One region of the Paenibacillus protaetiae genome, then DNA from elsewhere that is predicted to be linked to it. Evidence: riboswitches for the same ligand, from Rfam matches in the RefSeq annotation. Region 1 holds a riboswitch; the other holds the start of a gene.
What was found. Region 1 has a riboswitch for fluoride ahead of ET464_RS14295 (voltage-gated chloride channel family protein). Riboswitches for the same ligand answer to the same signal wherever they lie in the genome.

Region 1 (4,430 bases):
CGGATTCGTGAGCGCGCTCCAAATATCGGATAACGATACGTTTTTGGCGCCCAACATAACGGCTATGGCGAACATCACGACAAATAAAACCAAGTTGAGGAACAGTTGGAATGCAAAAGAACCTGCCGGCTTAAACGAAAACAGTCTATTCATCTCGATCATCCGTTCTTTCTCTGCTTGCAGAAAAAGGAACGCAAAGGCGTCCCTCTTTCTTCATGTAGCGTGTAATGGTTATCTAACTTAACGATTAGTTCCCCAGCAGCGATTTCGTAATGAAATCAAGCTGATAGTCCAGCGACAGCGAATCGTTGAAATAGAACGTCGTAGCGTCTACTTCAAATACACGGTTGTTTTTAACGGCCGGAATATTTTTGTAAGTGGACGTTTGTTGGAAAGAAGCATCCCCTGCCGGGTCTTTGCTGTAAAAGACGTAATCTCCCATGTACTGCGGCAAAATCTCCAGCGACAAATCATAATAGCCGTCTTTCGCCGTCATTTCTTTAACTTTATCCGGCATCTTCAAGCCCATCGCCTGATAAATGATTTCCGTGCCGCGTCCCCAGCTGTCGCCGAAGGTGTAGAGCGATTTAGCATCGCCTTCAATAACGCTGACTGTGCTGTCCGCGCCGATTTTAGCTTTGATTTGTTCGCCTGCTTTTTGGGCGCGTGCTTTAAAATCAGCGATCCAGTCGGATGCTTTTTTCTCTTGGTTAACGGCTTTGCCGATCTCCAGAATCTGCGTCAAATAGTCCACTTTGTTGTACGTGTACGTCACAACCGGAGCAATTTGCTTCAATTTATCCACGTTCTTAATATCCGTCATCGCGATGATCAAGTCAGGTTTCACATTCAAAATGCTCTCCACGTTCTCGTCGGAAACCTCGGCAACGTCTTTCAGCTGATCTTTAAAATTCGGGTCTGATTTCGTCCAGGAATCTACGCCGACCAGCGGAACGCCAAGCGCCAGCAGGTTTCCTGCATAGCCGGACAGGGCGACTACGCGCTGCGGATGCGCGGGAACTTCGATCGGACCGCTTTCAGACTGGTACGTTATGGTGCCGGAATCGCTGCTGTCCGCAGCATCACTTGGGCTTGGGCTTGTACTTGCATTCGGCGAGCTGTTCGCGCCGGATTTCGAATTTGCCTGGTTGCTGTTGCCGTTACCGCAGGCGCTCAGCACTAGAACAAGGCTGATTAATAGTAAGAACAATGATTTCTTCATGGATGATACTCTCCTTCTTGATCTCTTTATGCAATTGATAATCATTATCACAATTCGACTAACTAGTAGTCTAATTTTTTACAACCTTTTTGTCAACCCTAAATTACCAAAAAAAAGCGCAGCTGCAATCCATAGATGGACTGCAGCTGCGCTTTCACGCGGCATTGGCATAATTCTTACTTCTTGACGCGTACGGACGCAAGTGTTGCATGGTCCTGAACGGCGACCGCTCTGCTTTTGGAGATGCCGATTCGCTGTGCGGTGTAAATGCCGGTATGCCCCGAGAACAAATAACTGACCAAGCAGCCCAAAAACAGGTACACGGCGCCGTCAGCGCCAAACAATTCGATCCCCATAATAAAACAAGCAATCGGCGTATTGGTGGCGCCACTAAAGACGGAAATAAAGCCTACTGCCGCCAGGAAGGCGGCCGGCAAGGAGAACAGATGGGCCAGCGCGCTTCCAAGCGCCGAACCGATGACGAATAAAGGCGTCACTTCGCCGCCTTGAAAACCCGCTCCCAGCGTCACCGACGTAAAGACCGTCTTAAGCAGAAAATCATAGCCGTGAACGGTTCCGTCGAACGATTGCTGAATAAGCGGAATGCTTAAACCAAGATATTCCCTTGTGCCAAACAGGTACACCATACCGATTATCAGCAAGCCGCCGGCAAAGCTTTTGGCGACCGGATTTTTGATCAGTTTCGTGAACCATGCTTTGAGCTGGCGAGTCAGCTCGCTGAAAAGCAGCGCAGTCAAGCCAAACATCATGGAGGCTAACAGCACCTTGAGCAGCAGCGGCATACTGAAGCCGGGCACTGCCCCCATCTGATAACGCAAATGGTGAATGCCCCAAGCCGCTGTCATTTTGTCGCCTACAAAACTTGCGATAAAACAAGGGATCAGCGCTTCATACCGGATAACGCCGATCACCAGCACTTCAAGCCCAAACACCGCACCCGCAAGCGGCGTGCCGAACACCGAGCCGAACCCGCTGCTGACCCCGCACATTAATAATATTTTGCGGTCGATCGCGTTAATCCGCAACATTTTGCCGATCCATTCGGATAAGCTCCCGCCCATTTGGACCGCTGTGCCTTCACGCCCTGCAGATCCGCCGAACAAATGTGTAATAATCGTCCCCGCAAGCACGAGAGGCGCCATACGGAGCGGAACACTCCCGCCGCCTTCATGGATTTGCTCCAGTATAAGGTTATTACCTTTGGACGCGTCTTTGCCAAACTTCCAATAAACGAAGCTGACCAGCGCACCGCCGGCAGGCAGCAGCCACAGCAGCCATGCATGGGATACTCGCGCATCTGTCGCCCAGTCCAGGCTCGCCAGAAACAAGGCGGATGCCGAGCCGGTAAATACGCCGGCAAGCCCGCCCAATACGAGCCATTTGATGACAAAACCAGCCATTCCGATATGCGTCCACTTCGCGGCATAACTTCTGTACTTCTCAGACTGGTTTTTAAAAAATGCAGTCAAAATCCGTCTCCCCTTCCTATTTATACAAAAAAATAAAAAAAATCCTACCAGCTCAAATAAACTGGTAGGAGTCATTAGCACAAAGGCGGTTAACGGCGAACTCCATCGCCTGTTCAATTGTTAGACAAAGTATAGCCTTCTTGCCTTTCTTTGTCAATATCAGCCGGCAAGCCGATTAAGGCGAAGCCGCGGAAGCCGCTTCCTTCTTTGTCCGCGGCATGATGCGTTTGAACAGCAGCCGCAGCAGCGGCGGAACGGCAAAATAAATAAACCAGGTGCGGAAGATTTGGTAGCAGCTGACGATGGCGACATCGGCGTTAATTTCCTTCGCCATAATGCCCATCTGATCCATGCCGCCCGGCGCCATACTTAGAAAAGCAGTCGAGGACGAGACGCCGTGCATCTTGGTCAGCAATACGCTCAGGCCAATGGATCCCGCAATGAGCACAAGCCCGCTAAGGAATGAGAAAAGCATAAATTTCAGCTTCAGATTGCCGGGACGGAGCAGCAGGCCGACATAAGTGCCGATCATAAGCTGCGCCGCATCCAGCAGGCCGGCTGGTAGCGCAGGACCGTGTACACCGGACAAATGCAATATGGCTGTCGAGATCATCGGCCCAAGCAAATAAGCCGACGGGAAACGGATTTTGGCCGCAAACCAGGCGGCTGCGACACACACTGCTGCAAACAGCAGCACATTCGGGAACAAGTCCCCCCATGCCGCCTGCGAACCGGAAGCGGCTGCTTCAATCGCCGAATGCGAATTGCCGAACAGCGGGCTAAACACCAGCAGCGGCACACAAAAAATGATCATCAGCAGCCGCGACACTTGCAGGAAAGTCATGACCGTCAGGTCAATGCCTTTCGTTTCCTCGGCTAATATAATCATTTGCGACAAGCCGCCGGGGATGCTCCCCATAATGATGGTCGGCAGCGGCTGTCCGGTCAGCTTAGAGACGCAGAAGCCAATCAAGCCGCTGAATATAAGCAGCAGCGCCGTCATGAGAAACATGGATGGCAGCTGATGGCCCATTTCGGCAAGCGTGCTTTGCGTAAACGTCAGCCCGATGGAATACCCGATCATGATCATTGCAATATTGCGTACAAAACCTGGCCATAGCGGTTTGGATACTTTCCGCAGCGCTCTCGCGCCAATAAGGGTAAATACCATCGGCCCCAGCAGCCATGGCAGAGGAGCATGAATGAGCGAGAAAACCGCTCCCCCTGCCAAAGAAACGGCCAGAGTGATGAGAAACCGGATCACGACAGTTCAGCCAGCTCGTTGATTTGACGTTTAACGTCCTTTTGAATCCATCCGCCATGATAGCAGATCACATGTTCAATATCGAAGTTTTTGAATTTTTTCAGCGATTGCAGCGCTTGATCCCAGTTTGGCGTAAACGGAGGGTTCGGCCCAATCATTTGGCCATCCTCATTCGCGATCGTCGCATCGCCGGTAATAAGCGTTTTGCTTGGCGCATGGTACAGGCTGATATGGCCCGGCGTATGGCCTGGCGTATGAATAACCGTCAAGCCGCCCGCAATTGGCAATATTTCGCCGTCCGCAACAGTGCGGTTCACGTTCTCGCGGTTTGGCTGAAGGAAGGTTTGCACATAAGCATTGCGGATATCCTCCGGAAGCTGCTGGAGCATGCCGTCAAGCCGCTCGCGCGACATTTTGAACATCGGCTCCGTGCCGTCAATCGCCCCTTTATCAT
Region 2 (4,430 bases), 1.3 Mb from region 1:
TATAAAGTGCCTTATGTTCTAACCGGCATTGAAAAGCCCATCTCTTCTAATCCAAAGTGTCTAACTTGTAAAACAGGAACCTTAGTTGAAAGAAAGGCTTCTAATGGAAATTTGTTTGTAGGATGTAGCAATTATCCAGGATGCCGCCGAACTTATAGCGATATCAGATTAATTAAAAATCAAGTGTATTGTGCGACATGTAAAGGATATATGGTGATGCGAAAGAACAGTAGGGGAGTCCCGTTTTATGGTTGCACGAATTATCCACATTGTCGAACAACAATGAATAAGTAAAAAAGATGTAGTATAGGCTGTGAGAAACCCTCTTATTGCTTTTTGTTTTTATAAACATTTATCATTGAATATTGAATCTGCCTTGTCGATAGGGAACTTATGTTCTATAATCGCAAAAGGATTATTAAATTTAAGGGGCGAGAAAATTGGACAAGAGATATACCGCCTTCATTAGCTACAGTTGGGACGGACCTGCTCATGAGGAATGGATCAGAAATCTTGTAAATGATTTGCGATCACAAGGTGGAGTAGATGCAACTTGTGATCAATTTGAAGTACAAGAAAAAACGGTAAATTTAAATAAGATGATGATTAATGCAATACGGGATAATGATTACGTTATTGTAGTACTTACAAGTTCTTATGCTCAGAAAGCAGATGATTTCCAAGGCGGAGTTGGATTTGAAACTATGTTGTCATTGCCTGCTCTAAGAACCGAACCTGATAAATTTATATTCGTAATGCGAGAAGGGGACTATGCAGCAGGTTTTCCGTATCATTTACGTGATTACTATGCTATTAATTTTAGTAATGATGTGGAATATAAGCAAAAGTTAGATGAACTGATTCGTCGTATTTATAAGAAAGGAAAATTTGAAAAAGCGCGATTAGGTAATATTCCTGATTTCGGTGTCATGCTCCCGGATAATACTCAGGTTCAAGAAGTATCGACTTATAAAAGTGTTTTTGATGATTTGGATTTACCTAGTGCTAACAAGATAAGCGATCTCGCTAAAAAGAAATTCATTAATGGTAGCTTTATTGAAATTTGCAGATTATTTGAAGAACTCTTCGAACAAATGAGTAGGAAGACTTCTGGATTTGAATTTAGCAGTGAGCAAATTGATAACCAAAAGAGGGTATTCCTTCTATATTTGAATGGGAACCAAGTGTCAGGTGTGAAAATTTGGGTTGGTGGATTAGGTTATAATACAAATTCGATTTGTCTGAGCTATGGTAACCATATAAGTGTGAGATCGGACAATTCAATGAACGAAATTATTAGTGTAGATGTTAGCCAACATAACCAGATGGCACTTAAGATGACACTAAGTTTTTCAACAAAAGACGAATCCATGACGCCTGAAAAAATTGTTAGGTCAATTTGGACATCTTCGTTGGCATACTCATTTAAATTATGATTTGAAAGGGTGAATAATTTGTTTATCCCCGAGAATTATGCTGATCTTTTGCGCTGGTTAAAAAGTTATAATGAAGGCAACCAAATCCTTCAGGCTACTGGTTTAAACAACTTCAATAGTGAAGGATTCTTGGCAAAAATGAATAAGGCGCATACAGGTTTCTGTTTTCTGTCGCTGGATTCAAAAGGGTTGATGAAGGGAGAATTTATAATCAATGATAAGCCTAATAATTGCGTGTCATTGAAACGTATAAATTTGAAGGACATTATTGGTGTTGAGTGTAATTTATCCAACTACGGAAGAGACTTTATTGGATTTCAATTTCAAAAAATATATTATTCATTGTCCATTCTAAATAATGAGAAATTAGTTTTAATTTCTGAAGATTATACAACTGATAGCAACCAGAAGTTTATGGAAATAGGTAATCGTTTAATGAACAGCGTTGGTTGAATTTGATTGTAAGGCACAGAAAAGATTACGGACGAAATCAACAAATAAAGCTGTGTTCGTGTGAACACAGCTTTATTTGTTAATTTTCTATTTCATGAGTGTTTTAGCATTATGGAAAAGCTACCCAGGGAGAGTTCTCAAACATGAAGAAATGAAGATTCTTGTTACTAGAGGATTTGTAACAAAACAATCGTGATCGCAAAATAGTTTTAATTTTTATTGACTTCCGGTAATACTTCATGTAAATATGTATTTATGTGAATAAGGCGATGGAGTTCGCCATAACCGCCCTTCTGGGCTAATGACTCCTACCAGTGAGAACTTTGCACTGGTAGGAGTCTATTTTTTTGTCCAGAATTTCACATAATAAGTCAATTGATAAGGGAGAGAAAACATTGAAAAAGCTTAAAGACGTGGCATTTCATTATGCCGAAAAAACATTGCATGTTGCTTTAGTTGGCTCACTATTCAAATGGATATTCTACGGTGGCATTATAGGTATTTTATCTGGCTCATCTTCCGCATTATTTTTAGCAAGCCTCGATTTTGCAACCAATAAACGAATGGCGTATTCTTGGCTGCTGTACCTATTGCCAATCGGCGGGGCTTTCATGAGCTATTTATACTTAAAATTCGGCAAAAATGCCGGTAAAGGTAATAATCTGATTTTAGAGCAGATTCAAGATGGGCAAGAGAGTATTCCTTTTCGCATGGCTCCGCTTGTGCTTTTGGGCACGTTTTTAACCCACTTATTTGGCGGCTCAGCAGGTCGAGAAGGAACTGCGGTACAAATGGGCGGCAGCTTTTCGGAATGGATCGGCAAAGTGTTTAAAGTCGATGGCATCGACCGTAAAATTTTGTTGATGTGTGGTATCAGCAGCGGGTTTGGATCTGTATTTGGAACGCCCCTTGCCGGAACGATTTTTGGTCTTGAGGTTATTGCCATTGGGCTCGTCAGCTATCAGGCTATCATTCCATGCTTTATCGCCAGTTTCGTCGGCAACCTGGTTACGACCGCTTGGGGCATTCACCATATTCACTACCATATGGGAGCTGTGCCAGTTCTTTCTGTTTCCGTGGTGCTCAAAGTTATTTTTGCATCCATCCTCTTTGGATTAGCTAGCATTTTATTTAGTGAACTTACGCATTGGCTTAAAAAAATGTATACGAAGCTCTTCAAAAACCCAATGATAAAAGGTTTTGTTGGTGGACTTGTCATTATTGCACTTGTTTTCATTTTCGGTACACGTGATTATCTAGGACTTGGCATTCCCTTGCTGCAGCAGTCATTTGAAGAGCCTGTTTCACGCCTAGCGTTTTTATGGAAAACGCTATTTACCACCTTGACGCTTGGTGCAGGTTTTCAAGGTGGAGAAGTCACGCCATTGTTTGTTATTGGTGCTACTTTGGGTAACTCACTTGCAGATTTGCTTCATCTTTCGCCGCCATTTTTAGCCGGTTTAGGTTTGATTGCGGTTTTTAGTGGAGCTACCAATACACCTATTGCCTGCTTTGTTATGGGGATTGAACTTTTCGGATCAGAAGGTATGATTTACATGTTTATGGCTTGCATTGTAAGCTATTTGTTTTCTGGTCATACAGGCATTTACACATCACAGCAAATTGGAATTTCAAAATCGAAACTGTATCCTATTCCTGATAAATCGACACTTGCATCTATTAAGACTGGGAAAACCGTCGAAAAGGAGCAGGGTTTCAAAAAGCAATTGTAAACAACTGCGTCCCGATATGAATCATCCTTGCTTTGGACAAAAGTTATCTGCTAACATGTGAACTAAGGATAAAGGGCTCCTCTATAACGTCATCTGTAGAGGAGAATGTGAAATGTTCAGCATCAAATTAAAAACGCGGTTTTTAAAATTTGTCTTGGAGGTTTATTTTAAAAAAACGCTTAAAACAAATTATTAAAATCGCACTGTATTTCTTGCTTTTGTGGTACAAATGGCATTGGTAGTTCCGAAATAACAAAATGACGTTTTGGAGTCCCTCTTATCCGATTTTTCTCCGTTCGCAAAGCGATTGGGGATTATCGGATGAAAGTAAAATATCATAATCAACAAATAAAGCTGCGCTCATGTGAGCACAGCTTTATTTGTTATGTTTCCATTTCATGAGGGTTTTCGCGTTATTGATGACGAACTGTCGATCCGCAAGCGGCAATTTGTACAGCGCGTTTACGAGCTGACCGACTTCGTCTTCTTTGCCGTTGGTATCGACAAATCGAAACAGCTCAGCAAAGCTAATGTTCAAGGCTTCCGCTATTTTTTCAATGCTTTCAAACGTGACATTTTTTTCGCCACGCTCCACAGCGCTCACATAATTGACGTGTGTGTTCGCTTTTTCAGCTAGCTGCTCTTGTGAATAGCCCTTATCTTTACGGATTGCTCGAATCCGTTCGCCTAATCGTTGCAAGGACATGCCATCACCTCTTACCCCAAGCTTACGAAAGCATGATGTGAAAGCCTATCATCCTAAAAGTGTATATTGACGTATGAATCACACTCGTTGCATAATGGGATG

Region 2: linked by a shared signal. The riboswitch ahead of ET464_RS08030 (voltage-gated chloride channel family protein) and the one ahead of ET464_RS14295 (voltage-gated chloride channel family protein) in region 1 are both predicted to bind fluoride.

What each region holds. Positions count from the first base shown of each region.
Region 1 covers NZ_CP035492.1:3,090,878-3,095,307, forward strand. The annotation lists gene ET464_RS14285 (FecCD family ABC transporter permease) at 1-153, opposite strand, end outside; gene ET464_RS14290 (iron-hydroxamate ABC transporter substrate-binding protein) at 248-1,222, opposite strand; gene ET464_RS14295 (voltage-gated chloride channel family protein) at 1,399-2,643, opposite strand; fluoride riboswitch at 2,771-2,831, opposite strand; gene ET464_RS14300 (AbrB family transcriptional regulator) at 2,888-3,976, opposite strand; gene ET464_RS14305 (MBL fold metallo-hydrolase) at 3,973-4,430, opposite strand, start outside.
Region 2 covers NZ_CP035492.1:1,757,105-1,761,534, reverse strand. The annotation lists gene ET464_RS08045 (UvrD-helicase domain-containing protein) at 1-294, shown strand, start outside; gene ET464_RS08040 (toll/interleukin-1 receptor domain-containing protein) at 441-1,436, shown strand; gene ET464_RS08035 (hypothetical protein) at 1,446-1,889, shown strand; fluoride riboswitch at 2,146-2,207, shown strand; gene ET464_RS08030 (voltage-gated chloride channel family protein) at 2,285-3,622, shown strand; gene ET464_RS08025 (helix-turn-helix domain-containing protein) at 3,999-4,328, opposite strand.